Marinoscillum sp. 108: one gene and its partner. The protein of the gene in region 1 interacts with the protein of each later gene in a pairwise test. Links are inferred from orthologs where the notes say so. Each region holds a gene or a part of one and is shown in the gene's direction. Other genes may lie near its edges.

The links.
Region 2: the proteins of rpe (region 1) and eno interact in binary tests that used the Escherichia coli proteins (3 or more experiments, as listed by UniProt). The link is inferred for Marinoscillum sp. 108 from one-to-one orthologs.

Annotation. Positions count from the first base shown.
Region 1 is NZ_LR734808.1:765,018-768,214, forward strand. What follows is about bases 327-3,192. They hold rpe (ribulose-phosphate 3-epimerase), read left to right. Parts: upstream 327-1,365; coding sequence 1,366-2,019; downstream 2,020-3,192. Other genes in these bases: GV030_RS03185 (S8 family serine peptidase), read left to right, coding at 327-1,362; GV030_RS03195 (TonB-dependent receptor), read left to right, coding at 2,061-3,192. In the rest of the region: more of GV030_RS03185, read left to right, coding at 1-326; more of GV030_RS03195, read left to right, coding at 3,193-3,197. UniProt on the Escherichia coli protein: Catalyzes the reversible epimerization of D-ribulose 5-phosphate to D-xylulose 5-phosphate.
Region 2 is NZ_LR734817.1:627,169-630,498, reverse strand. What follows is about bases 1-2,999. They hold eno (phosphopyruvate hydratase), read left to right. Parts: upstream 1-859; coding sequence 860-2,140; downstream 2,141-2,999. Other genes in these bases: GV030_RS20195 (hypothetical protein), read left to right, coding at 2,554-2,999; GV030_RS20200 (septum formation initiator family protein), read left to right, coding at 2,255-2,557; carA (glutamine-hydrolyzing carbamoyl-phosphate synthase small subunit), read left to right, coding at 1-863. In the rest of the region: more of GV030_RS20195, read left to right, coding at 3,000-3,093; GV030_RS20190 (helix-turn-helix domain-containing protein), read right to left, coding at 3,090-3,330. UniProt on the Escherichia coli protein: Catalyzes the reversible conversion of 2-phosphoglycerate (2-PG) into phosphoenolpyruvate (PEP). It is essential for the degradation of carbohydrates via glycolysis.

The DNA of each region.
Region 1 (3,197 bases):
GTCTATTATACCAGCAGGTGGTTCAATGCGGCATTGGTGCAGATGACAAATGATGAGTTGATACAGGTCACACAACTGGCATATGTGGACAGTGTGGAATACATCGCTAAAGGGGAAAGACTTTCTGATGCCCGGGTAGCCACGGCCAACGTGGCTGAGTTTAAGGCGCCTTCCCGGGTAACATCGACTACCAGAGCACAGCTCGGGCTTATAGGAGCTGACGAAATGCATGCCGAGGGTTACAAAGGCGAGGGGATGATCATCGCGGTGTTTGATGATGGCTTTATGGGGGTCAATGAATACGAACCTTTTGAACACATCTTCACTGAAGATCGATTGTTGGGTACGAAGGATTTTATTTCCAATTCGGGCAATGTTTTCCAGTTTGATGATCATGGAAGTGCTGTTTTATCTTGTATCGCCAGTTCATATGGAGAGGATGTTTCAGGTACAGCACCAAATGCCTCGTTCCTATTATGTGTGACTGAAGACATCAAAAGTGAATATCGGATAGAGGAATATAACTGGCTCCTGGCCGCTGAGTATGCCGACAGTGCTGGAGCGGATGTGATCAACGGTTCGCTGGGTTACTCCACCTTTTCGGATAAAACCATGAATTATAACTACCAGGATATGAACGGTAAGGTTACCGTGGTCTCCCAGGCTGCCGAGATGGCCGTGGAAAGAGGAATCATAGTGGTAGTGAGTGCAGGCAATGAGGGGAATGGCTCCTGGAAGTACGTAACCAGCCCTGCTGATGCTCCGGGTGTGTTAGCAGTCGGTAGTGTGAACCCGGATGGGTCACGGTCCAGTTTCAGTTCGGTAGGTCCCACCTCGGATGGTCGGGTGAAGCCTGACGTGATGGCTATGGGAGCATTCACCACCATTTTCTATGTATCTGGAGACGATGGGGTGATTTCTACAGGAAACGGTACCAGTTTTGCTTCGCCTCAGATAGCAGGCTATGCCGCAGGAATCTGGCAGGCCAATCCCGGATGGAGCAACCAAGAAGTGATAGAGGCCATTAAAAAATCAGCCAATAAAGCCTTTGCTCCCGATAGCCTCTATGGTTACGGTATTCCGCATTATCCCATTGCAGTCACTGATACTACTTTCAAGGTATATCCCAATCCATTTCGCGATAACATCATTACTATTAACTTTGGAAACCTTGAGTTTGATAACAAGGTGGAAATATCACTTTACGACATACAGGGCAGAGAACTGTATGTTCGGGAGATTTCTACAAAGGCGCTGCCTCGTAAATTGGAGATCGAAGTAAATAACCTCCGAAGTGGAACCTATTTTTTGTCACTCAGGTCCAGAAAATTCAAGAAAACAGTTCAACTGAAAAAGATTTAGAATATGAAACAATGTCTGATTTCTCCCTCTATGCTGGCTGCAGATTTTGCCAATATCCAGCGGGATGTAGAAATGCTCAATGAGAGTGAAGCAGATTATATTCATATTGACATCATGGATGGGGTGTTTGTTCCCAACATTTCCTTTGGGTTTCCGGTGACGGAGGCCATCGCCCGTCATGCCAAAAAACCTTTGGATTTTCACCTGATGATTAGCCAGGTGGACCCTTATCTGGAAGCGTGCAAAAACAGTGGCGCCAAGATCATCACCGTGCATTATGAAGGGGCCGTGCATCTTCACCGGACTGTTGCCACTATAAAGTCTATGGGAATCAAAGCAGGTGTCGCGCTCAATCCACATACTCCCGTATCAGTATTGGAAGACCTGCTGGCAGACCTGGACCTGGTACTGATCATGTCCGTAAATCCCGGATTTGGAGGCCAGAAGTTTATTCCTCACACCTTTGCCAAGGTAGAGCAGCTGGCTTCTATGGCGGCTAACATCAACCCGGACTTACTGATCGAAGTGGATGGAGGGGTCACTTCTGAAAATGCCGCTGCGCTGATTCAAAAAGGAGCCAATATGTTGGTGGCCGGAAGCTTTGTTTTTCAATCTGCGGATCCTAAGCAGACAATTATCTCTCTCAAAAACGTTTAGTAACCGGAATGCATATAAAGCCGGTTCTCACTTTTCTTTTAATGCTACTGGGTGTCCAGCTGATGGCTCAGTCGGTACTGATCTCAGGTAAAATCCTCGATGAAAATGGCGAGGAAGTTCCCGGCGTATCGATACTACTAAAAGGTACCAGTCAGGGGGCTATTTCAGATATTGAAGGAGCCTTTGAACTGAGGGTGCCTACGGGGAATGTTACCCTGCAGTTTACACACGTTCAGTATGAACCGGTAGAAGTGGCCTATACCCTGGAGCAAGACCAAACAGTGGAGATACTACTGAAGGAGGGCACTACACGGCTCCAGGATGTCCAGATTGAAGACAAGGGGCTACGGGAAAGTGAAGTAGTGAATGTTCAGAAAGTAGATGCCAAATCCGCCAAAAGTTTGCCTTCCACTTTTGGAGACTTCAATAAAGTACTGGTGACCCTTCCTGGGGTGTCTGGCAACAATGAGCTCAGTTCGGCATACTCCGTTCGTGGTGGCAATTTTGATGAAAATCTTGTCTATGTGAACGATATGCCGGTTTACCGACCATTTCTGTCCAATGCCGGGCGTCAGGAAGGGTTGAGTTTTGTCAATCCTGACATGGTGCAGGATATAGAGTTTTATGCAGGGGGGTGGGAGCCCAAATATGGAGATAAGCTTTCCAGCAGCCTCAATATCGAGTACAAAGAGCCAGATAGTATTGAGAGTGCTGTGACCATAGGTTTATTGGGCGGTACAGCCTATGCCGGAGGCAAAACCAATCAGATGTCTTACCTGATCGGGGCCAGACACCGGGATTCCAGGTACCTGCTAAACACCCTGGAAACCAAGGGACAATATTTTCCTACCTATACCGATATTCAGTCCCTTTTCACCTTTGACTTGTCAGGGAATAAATCACAATACATCAACAAAACCAAGCTGAATATCCTCCTGAGTTATGGGCGCAACAGGTACCTCACCGAACCGGTCTCTCAAACCACCGATTTTGGATCCGTACAGCAAAACTTCAGGCTGCAAACGGCGTTCATCGGAAGGGAAATCATGCGCTATGATACCTATCAGAGCGGATTCAGATTGACACATCGCTTCAACGAACGCTTGCGAACGCACTTCATAGGTTCCTCCATGTTTACTTCAGAGAAGGAGCAATTTGATGTGGAAGGGGCTTACCGC
Region 2 (3,330 bases), on another replicon or contig:
GATTGGTGGTGAATGACTTCACCCATCAATATAGCCGCAAGACAGCTTCTGAAGGGTTACATGAATATCTGGAAAAGCACAACACTGTTGGTATCACAGATGTGGATACAAGAATGTTGGTAAGACATATTCGCACCAAGGGCGCCATGAATGCAGTGATCACGTCTGAGATTTTTGATCTGGATGCATTGAAAACGAAGCTAAGTGAGGTGCCGAGCATGGAATCGTTAGAGCTTTCCAGTGTGGTGACCACCAAAACCGCTTATGAAGTAGGTCAGGAAAATACAGGCTTGCGAATTGCGGTCATGGATTTCGGGATCAAAAGATCCATTCTTAAGAATTTCGTAGAGCGTGATTGTCATTGCAAGGTATTCCCTGCGAATGCTACCCTCTCTGAAATGGAAGCATGGAATCCTGACGGTTACTTTCTGTCTAATGGCCCTGGAGATCCCGCGGCTATGGACTACGCCGTGGAGACGGTGAAAGGCATATTGGTAAAAGATTACCCCATTTTCGGTATATGTCTGGGCAATCAGCTTCTGGCCAGGGCGGTGGATATAGATACCTTTAAAATGCACCATGGTCACAGAGGACTTAACCATCCCGTGAAAAATTTGCAAACAGGAAAGAGCGAAGTGACTTCACAGAATCACGGTTTTTCGGTGAACATGGACTCTTTAAAAAACTCAACAACAGCAGAACTTACCCATCTCGATCTAAATGATAATACTGTAGAGGGACTAAGGTTGGTCAATAAGCCAGCTTTCTCCGTGCAGTATCATCCAGAATCATCCCCAGGACCCCATGATTCTGCCTATCTATTTGACGATTTTATACAACTAATTAAAGATCAGAAATCATGAGTATTATTGAAAGTGTACATGCAAGACAGATTCTCGACTCCAGAGGTAATCCTACAGTGGAAGTAGACGTCTATACGGAAAATGGTTTTATGGGCCGTGCGGCTGTTCCTTCTGGAGCATCTACGGGCGAGCATGAGGCTGTCGAGTTACGCGACGGGGATAAGTCCAAGTACTTAGGAAAAGGTGTTTTGAAGGCAGTGGAAAATGTGAATGAGCACATTGCCCCTGAGATTGTAGGCATCTCTGTATTTGAGCAGAAGCTGATAGATGATGTGATGATTGAGCTGGATGGCACGCATAACAAGAGTAAGCTGGGAGCTAATGCTATCCTTGGTGTTTCTTTGGCTGTAGCCAAAGCGGCAGCTGAGGAGTCAGGGCAGTCACTTTATCGTTATTTGGGAGGGGTGAATGCACACGTTCTTCCTGTACCTATGATGAACATCATCAATGGTGGATCGCACTCGGATGCACCGATTGCATTTCAGGAATTTATGATCCGACCTGTAGGAGCTCCTTCTTTCAGCGAAGCTTTGCGAATGGGTGCTGAGGTATTCCACAACCTGAAAAGCATCATTAAGGATAAAGGATTGAGTACTGCTGTGGGTGATGAGGGTGGATTTGCACCTAATTTCTCAGGTGGTACAGAGGAAGCATTGGATGCTGTATTGAAGGCGATCGATAAAGCTGGTTACAAGGCTGGTAAAGACATCACCATTGCGATGGACTGTGCTTCTTCAGAGTTTTTTGAAGGTGGAAAATACAACTACGCCAAGTTTGAAGGAGAGAGCGGTAAAGTGCGTACCAGCGCTGAGCAGGTAGACTATTTGGCCTCTTTGGTAGAGAAGTATCCAATCGACAGTATTGAGGATGGATGTGATGAAAACGACTGGGAAGGCTGGAAACTCCTCACTGAGAAAATTGGTAGCAAGTGCCAGTTGGTAGGTGATGATCTATTGGTTACCAATGTGAAATTTCTTGAAAAAGGAATCAAGGAGAAGGCTGCCAATTCTATCCTGATCAAAGTAAATCAGATTGGAACTTTGTCAGAAACTTTCGCAGCAATTGAGATGGCTCATAAAGCCGGATGGACTGCAGTGGTTTCTCACAGATCAGGAGAGACAGAAGACAACACCATCGCTGACATTTCCGTGGCATTGAACACTGGCCAGATTAAAACAGGATCTATGTCAAGGTCTGACAGAATGGCTAAATACAATCAGTTGTTGAGAATAGAAGAGGAACTGGGCGAAATGGCCAAGTACCCAACAGCTAAATAAACAGAGATGAGTGGGCTTTGAGCCCCTTTCTGACATTCAAAAACTAAAAGAGTTGAACTGCCGTTCTTTATGAAGGATGGAATTCAGCTCTTTTTTTTATCTTTAAGTCCAACTATGAAGCGCTTCTACGAAAAAGTACCCCGGATATTCAAGAACTTCTATTTCTTATCTGCGTTATTCTTCCTCATCTGGATGCTTTTTTTTGATTCCAACGACATTATTACTCAAATCAAACTAGGGCATAAGCAAGCCGAGTTAGAGAATGCAAAGGAGTTTTATGAGCACAAAATCGTGGAAGTGAAAAATGATCGTGAGGCACTCCTCAATAACAAGGAGCTGCTTGAAAAGCTGGCCCGCGAAAAGTATCTGATGAAAAAAGAGTCTGAGGATCTATACATCATTGTAGAGGAAGAATGAAGATTAAATTTTACCTGGGTTTTTTCTTACTATTAGGGATTACCCTATCACACGCCCAGTATCGGCAGTCGGGCCGTAGTGGCGGATTATCAGATAAAATTTATTTTGGTGGTGGTGGTGGTTTCAGTGGGGGTACACAATACCTCAACTTGAGTGTTTCACCCCTGATTGGTTACAAATTCACCGAGCAGTTTTCTGCCGGCCTTCAGATTACTTACCAGTACACCAAGTTCGGTCAGGCCACGGCATCCAATTACGGAGGCGGTCCTTTCTTGAGGTATAACTTTTCCCCTAAATTTTTTGGGTATACACAGTATGAATACCTGAATTTTGGACTTCTTATACCCGGAGCTCCTGAGCCGGAACGTTACCATTTCAATAGTTGGTTTGTGGGGATAGGATATTCTGAGCCTCTTGGTCGAAATATGGCTTTTAATATTACTGCGCTTTATAACCTGCTCTATCAGGATGGTTCAAACTCACCCTATAATAGTCCTTTGCAGTTTAGAGTAGGAATCGTAGCAGGGTTATTTTAATCCACAAATAGTCTGGTTAGGCGGATGGTCTCGTAGTCCATTTGCCCATTCATGGCTTTGAAGATGAAGCCAAGTTTCACTCTGCCATCTTTGTCGTAAAACTCTTCCTGATTTTGATCTTTCAGTTTTTGGATGATCTTTTCCACTTTGGCCACAGTCTTGTCGTCAGGCTTAAACTTGCTTAGGTCAATCTCTTTTTCCTCTTCAGCTATTCGTTCCAGGTGCCCTACAATGGTG